Skermanella rosea: one gene and its partner. The main gene of each other region encodes a partner of the protein of the gene in region 2 in a complex. Links are inferred from orthologs where the notes say so. Each region holds a gene or a part of one and is shown on either strand. Other genes may lie near its edges.

Region 1 (3,231 bases), 400 kb from region 2 along the record:
ATTTGCACCCAGCCCCTCCAAGGGGTTCATGATGTCGAATGCCGGGATTTAGCGCAAAAGAAACCCGCAGCAGGTGAAACCTTGTCAAAGGAATTTCCCATGACCGCTCACCCTGCCGAGATGGAAGTCGCGACCGCAAACCGGTTGGACCAGAGAACCGATACCAGGCAGCCCGACGAGGACCTGACCCGCGACCTGCCCCCCGCTCCGGCCTTGATCCTGGAGGATTACCTGCCCTATCGGCTGTCGGTGCTGTCCAACACCGTCAGCCGGGCGCTCGCCCGCCTTTACGAGCAACGGTTCGGGCTGACCGTCGCGGAGTGGCGGATCATGGCCGTGCTGGCGCGGTTCGGTCCGCTGTCGGCCAACGCGGTCTGCGACCGCACCGCGATGGACAAGGTGCAGGTCAGCCGGGCAGTCGCCCGCGCCGTGGACGGCGGGCTGGTCGACCGCGGGATCGACTCGGTGGACCGGCGCCGGTCGGTGCTCACCCTGACCGCCAAGGGACGCGGCATCCACGACCAGATCGTACCCCTGGCCGCGAACCTCCAGACCCATCTGCTGGCGTCGCTGACGGCCGAGGAGAACGTGCAGCTCTACGACATGCTGGCCCGACTCCATGCCCGGGCGCGGGAGCTTCACGGCCCCCAGGACGAGGAATAAGGAGACGCCCCGGTTGACGCCGCATGCGGAGCGCTGAACGGCGCATGCGGGCGCGCTGCCACCGTCGCGGCTTTTCCGCCACAGGTCGGCCGAGATACTTCGAAATCGTGGTGATTTCGCCGCAGGCCGGCCGCCGGCGCCCCGCGGCCATTGCCGAAGGATCGACAAGTGCTATAAACGCGCCAACGCAACCGCAGCCGGAAAGCCGCTTCCCTTGGCGATCGAGCCCTCAGTCCTGATCCTCAACGGTCCAAACCTGAACATGCTCGGCGTCCGTGAGCCGGCCATCTACGGGACGGAGACCCTCGACGACATCGAGGCGCTGTGCCTGGAGCATGCCGAGTCGCTGAACATCGCGATCGATTTCCGGCAGTCCAACCTCGAAGGCGAGTTGGTCTCCTGGATCCAGCAGGCCCGCGGCGAGCATGACGGCATCATCCTGAACGCGGCGGCCTACACGCACACCTCGGTCGCGATCATGGACGCCCTCTCGGTCACCGAGCTTCCGGTTGTCGAGGTGCATCTGAGCAATGTTTTCCGGCGCGAGGCCTTCCGCCACCACTCCTATGTGTCGCCTGTCGCGAAGGGTGTCATCTGCGGCTTCGGCGCGCATGGCTATCTCCTCGCGCTGGACGCGTTGGCGCGGCTGATCGATGCCGACATGAATGACGGGAACTGACATGGCGACTTTCGACATCGATGGTGAACTGGTCCGCAAGCTCGCGGGCCTGCTGGACGAAACGGGGCTGACCGAGATCGAGTTCGCCGAAGGCGAGAAGCGCATCCGGGTCACCAAGGGCGGTACGCCGGCGTTCTTCTCCCATGCCCCGGCCGGCACCGCTCCCGCCCCCGCGGCGGCCGCGGCCCCGACATCGGCTCCGGCCGCCCTCGGCGTCTCGAGCCACCCCGGGGCGCTGACCTCGCCGATGGTCGGCACCGCCTATACCTCGCCGGAGCCGGGCGCCTCTCCGTTCGTGCGTGTCGGCGACACGGTCAAGGCCGGCCAGACCGTGCTGATCATCGAGGCGATGAAGGTGATGAATCCGATCAAGGCCCCGAAGGCCGGTACGGTTTCCCAGGTTCTCGTCGAGGATGCCCAGCCGGTCGAGTTCGGCGAAGTCCTCCTGATCATCGAATAAGGGATCATCCCGTTGTTCGAAAAGGTTCTGATCGCCAACCGAGGCGAAATCGCGCTCCGCATCCACCGCGCCTGCCGCGAGATGGGGATCCAGACCGTCGCCGTCCATTCCACGGCGGACGCCGACGCCATGCATGTGCGGCTTGCCGACGAGGCGGTCTGCATCGGCCCGGCATCGGCCCGCGAAAGCTACCTGAACATCCCGGCGATCCTGACCGCCGCGACCATCACCGGCGCCGACGCCATCCATCCCGGCATCGGCTTCATGTCGGAGAACGCCCAGTTCGCCCAGATGGTGGAGGAGCACGGCTTCACCTTCATCGGCCCGACGCCCGAGCATATCCGCATCATGGGCGACAAGGTCACCGCCAAGAAGACGGTGCTGGAGCTGGGGCTTCCGGTGGTGCCCGGCTCGTCCGGCCCGGTCGACACGCTGGAGGAGGCGGTCGAGGTCGCCGAGCGCACCGGCTATCCGGTGCTGATCAAGGCGGCCGCCGGCGGCGGCGGCAAGGGCATGAAGGTGGCCTATTCGGCCGACCAGCTGAAGGAGGCCTACCAGCTCGCCCGCGGTGAGGCGCGCGCCGCCTTCGGCAACGACCAGGTCTACATGGAGCGGTACCTGTCCCGGCCGCGCCATATCGAGATCCAGCTCCTGGGAGACATGCACGGCAACGCCGTCCATTTCGGCGAGCGTGACTGCTCGGTCCAGCGGCGGCACCAGAAGGTGATCGAAGAGGCGCCCTCGCCGGCGCTGAACGCGACCCAGCGGGCCTTCATCGGCGACCTCGCCGCCCGCACCACCGCGCAGCTCGGATATCGCGGCGTCGGCACCATGGAGTTCCTGTTCGAGGATGGCGAATTCTACTTCATCGAGATGAACACCCGCCTCCAGGTCGAGCACACGATCACCGAGATGATCACCGGCATCGACCTGGTCCGCGAGCAGATCCGCATCGCGACCGGCGCGCCGCTGGGCTACACCCAGGACGACATCCGCTTCCACGGCCACGCGATCGAGTGCCGCGTGAACGCCGAGCACCCGGAGACCTTCGTCCCCTCTCCTGGCAGGATCGACGGCTACCATGCACCGGGCGGGCTGGGCGTGCGGGTGGACAGCGCGCTCTACGACGGCTACCGCGTGCCGCCGCACTATGACAGCCTGATCGCCAAGCTGGTGGTCCACGGCACCACGCGCAACGAATGCATGATGCGCCTGCGCCGCGCGCTGGAGGAGTTCGTGATCGGCGGCGTCGACACCAGCCTGCCGCTGCACCGCCGGATCATCGCCGAGACCAACTTCATCAACGGCGACTACGACATCCACTGGCTGGAACAGCTGATGAAGCTGAAATAGCCGGCGGCCGCCGGCTGGAGTGCTGCTCATGGGGAGGGTGCGCGTCCCGCGCACCTTGGGCGGCGCGACGCCGCCC
Region 2 (3,248 bases):
TGGGCGCCCAGGACCTCGCCGGCGGAATCATTGTGCCCGCCGTCCAGCCACAGTTCCCATCCCGGGGGCAGCCGGTCGACCAGGGGGCCGCGCGTCAGCCGCTGGAGCCGGCCGGGCCAGGAGACCTCCGCCAGTCCGCGCACCACCGCCGCGTCGGGCACCCGGGGGCCGGGCAGATGGTAGAGGCAGGCCAGCGCCACCCCGGCATTGACGATCTGGTGGGCGCCCGGCAGGGCCGGCAGCGGCAGGTCGGCGCGTCGGCCGGGTCCCTCGAACCGGAAGCCGTCGCCGGCGGCCGCGACCGTCCAGTCCTCCCCCGCCGCGTGGAGCGGGGCGCCGATCGCGGCGGACCTGGCGCGGAAGACCGCCATGGCCTCCTCCGCCGGCTGCGGCGCCACGACGGCGGGAACGCCCGGCTTCATGATGCCGGCCTTCTCGCCCGCGATGGCGGACAGGGTCGGCCCGAGGAACTGCATGTGGTCGTAGGAGATGCGGGTCAGCGCCGTCACCGCCGGGCGGTCGATCACGTTGGTGCTGTCGAGCCGGCCGCCCAGGCCGGTCTCCAGCAGGAGCACGTCAGCCGGCACGCGGGAGAAGGCCAGCATGGCGGCGGCGGTCGTGATCTCGAAATAGGTGATCGGCTCGCCCCGGTTCGCCGCCTCGCACTCTTCCAGGATGGTGGCGAGATGGTCGTCGGCGATCAGCTCCCCGGCCAGCCGGATGCGCTCGTGGAAGCGCACCAGATGGGGCGAGGTATAGACGTGGACGCGCCGGCCCGCCGCCTCCAGGAAGGCGCGCAGGAAGGCGATGGTCGATCCCTTGCCGTTGGTCCCCGCCACATGGACCACCGGCGGCAGCCGCAGGTGCGGGCTGCCGACGGCCTCCAGCATCCGGAAGGTTCGGCCGAGCGACAGGTCGATGACCTTGGGGTGAAGGTGCTTCAGCCGGTCCAGGACCGGGTCGGCACGCTCACCGCTCGGGACGATCACCGGGGGTGACGGCGGCCGGGGCGCCGTTGGGGGCTGGCTCAACTGTCTCACCGCTCTGGGGTTGCGCCGGCGCCGGGGACGCCGGTTCCGGCTCGGCCGCTTCGACGGGCTCGGCCTCGGTCGGGGCGGCCTTCGCCGTCGCGGCGGGGGCCTCGGCCTCCGGCTTCGGCAGGGGGACGATTTCGGCGGAAGGGCCGGGTCGGCCGAGCAGGTCGAGCACCCGGATCAGCGTGGCCCTGAGGTCCTTGCGGTGGACGACCATGTCCACCATGCCGTGCTCCATCAGGTACTCGGACCGCTGGAAGCCTTCCGGCAGGGTCTCGCGGATGGTGTCCTCGATCACGCGGGCACCGGCGAAGCCGATCTGCGCGCCCTTCTCGGCGATATGCAGGTCGCCCAGCATCGCGAAGGAGGCCGTGACGCCGCCGGTTGTCGGGTCGGTCAGGACGACGATGTAGGGAAGCCCCGCCTCCTTCACCATCTGCACCGCGATGGTGCTGCGCGGCATCTGCATCAGCGACAGGATGCCTTCCTGCATGCGGGCGCCGCCGGAGGACGGCACCACGACCAGCGGCGCCTCCTGGAGGACGGCGAGCCGTGCCGCGGCCAGCAACCCCTCGCCCACCGCGATCCCCATGGAGCCGCCCATGAAGCCGAAGTCGAACGCGGCGATTACGGTCGGGATGCCGCCCATCCTGCCGTGGGCGACCTGGATCGCGTCGTTCTTGCCGGACTTGGCCTGGGCTTCCTTCAGGCGGTCGGTGTAGCGCTTCTGGTCGCGGAAGCGCAGCGGATCGACCGGCACCTTGGGCAGCTCGATGACCTGATAGTCGTCGTCGTCGAACAGCATCTTCAGGCGCTTGTCGGCATCCAGGCGCATGTGGAAGCCGCAATGCTGGCAGACGTGGAGGTTCTCTTCCAGGTCGCGGTGGAAGATCATCGCCTCGCAGTTGGCGCACTTGTGCCAGAGATTGTCCGGCACTTCCTTCTTGGTGTAGAGCGCGCGGATCTTCGGGCGGACGAAATTGGTAAGCCAGTTCATGGTTCGGGGTCTTCGCCGTTCGTGGAGGCTGAATGCTTGGAGGCGGTTTGCTCGGGAGGCTGGATGCTTGGGGGCCGATCCCTGGGAAGCTTGCCTGGAAAGCGTACCTGGAGGCGGATGCCTCGAGGTCAGCCGCGAGCGGCGCGGACGCCGTCGGACAGGGTTCGCACGAAGGCCAATACGTCGTCGACCAGTCCAGGAGCGGGCGAGCCGTTCTCGTCCAGGTTGGCGGCGATGCGGTTGACGATGGCCGACCCGACCACGGCCGCGTCGGCGAGCCGGGCGACGGAGGCGGCGGCTGCCGGCGTGGTGATGCCGAAGCCCACGGCCACCGGCAGGTCGGTATGGCGGCGCAGCCGTTCGACGGCGGCGGAGATCGCCTCGTCGGTGGCGGCCCCCGCGCCGGTGATGCCGGCGATCGAGACGTAGTAGATGAAGCCGCTGGTGTTCGCCAGGACGGCCGGGAGGCGCCGGTCGTCGGTCGTGGGCGTCGCCAGCCGGATGAAGTTGACGCCGGCGGCCAGCGCCGGCAGGCACAGCTCGACGTCTTCCTCCGGCGGCAGGTCGACCACGATCAGGCCGTCCACGCCGGCGGCCCGCGCATCGGTCAGGAAGCGGTCGACGCCGTAGGCGTAGATGGGATTGTAATAGCCCATCAGGATGATCGGCGTCTCCGCGTCGGTCAGGCGGAATTCCTCCACCAGCCGCAGCGTGCCGCGCAGGGTCATGCCGGCCTTGAGCGCCCGCAGGGACGAGGCCTGGATCGACGGGCCGTCGGCCATGGGATCGGTGAAGGGCATGCCCAGCTCGATCACGTCGGCACCGGCGCCCGGCAGGCCCTGGACCAGCCTGAGGCTGGTGGCGTAGTCGGGATCGCCGGCGCTGACGAAAGTCACCAGCCCGCCGCGCCCCTCGCGCTTCAGGGTCTCGAACCGGGCGGCGAGCCGCCCGCTGTCGGCCGCGCGGCTGGAAGCAGCCTGGCCGGAACGATCTTGGCCGGATTGGGCGGCCATTGCCGCCGCGGTGTCGCCATGGTCGATGGCAGCGCTCATATCTTGACCCCCAGGGCGTCCGCCACGGTGAAGATGTCCTTGTCGCCCCGGCCGCACAGGTTCATCACCAGCAGGTGATCCTTGGGCAGGGTCGGCGCCAGCTTGGTGACAGCGGCCAGCGCGTGGGACGGCTCCAGCGCCGGGATGATGCCTTCCAGGCGCGAG

The links.
Region 1: the proteins of accD (region 2) and accB are in contact, whole or in part, in a solved structure (PDB 8UXZ), measured with the Escherichia coli proteins. The link is inferred for Skermanella rosea from one-to-one orthologs.

Annotation. Positions count from the first base shown.
Region 1 is NZ_CP086111.1:1,427,553-1,430,783, reverse strand. The notes cover bases 159-3,072. They hold accB (acetyl-CoA carboxylase biotin carboxyl carrier protein), read left to right. Parts: upstream 159-1,343; coding sequence 1,344-1,802; downstream 1,803-3,072. Other genes in these bases: accC (acetyl-CoA carboxylase biotin carboxylase subunit), read left to right, coding at 1,815-3,072; aroQ (type II 3-dehydroquinate dehydratase), read left to right, coding at 878-1,342; JL101_RS06645 (MarR family winged helix-turn-helix transcriptional regulator), read left to right, coding at 159-663. Also shown: more of JL101_RS06645, read left to right, coding at 100-158; more of accC, read left to right, coding at 3,073-3,155. UniProt on the Escherichia coli protein: This protein is a component of the acetyl coenzyme A carboxylase complex; first, biotin carboxylase catalyzes the carboxylation of the carrier protein and then the transcarboxylase transfers the carboxyl group to form malonyl-CoA.
Region 2 is NZ_CP086111.1:1,028,516-1,031,763, reverse strand. The notes cover bases 1-2,931. They hold accD (acetyl-CoA carboxylase, carboxyltransferase subunit beta), read right to left. Parts: upstream 2,032-2,931; coding sequence 970-2,031; downstream 1-969. Other genes in these bases: trpA (tryptophan synthase subunit alpha), read right to left, coding at 2,160-2,931; JL101_RS04815 (bifunctional folylpolyglutamate synthase/dihydrofolate synthase), read right to left, coding at 1-1,031. In the rest of the region: more of trpA, read right to left, coding at 2,932-3,083; trpB (tryptophan synthase subunit beta), read right to left, coding at 3,080-3,248.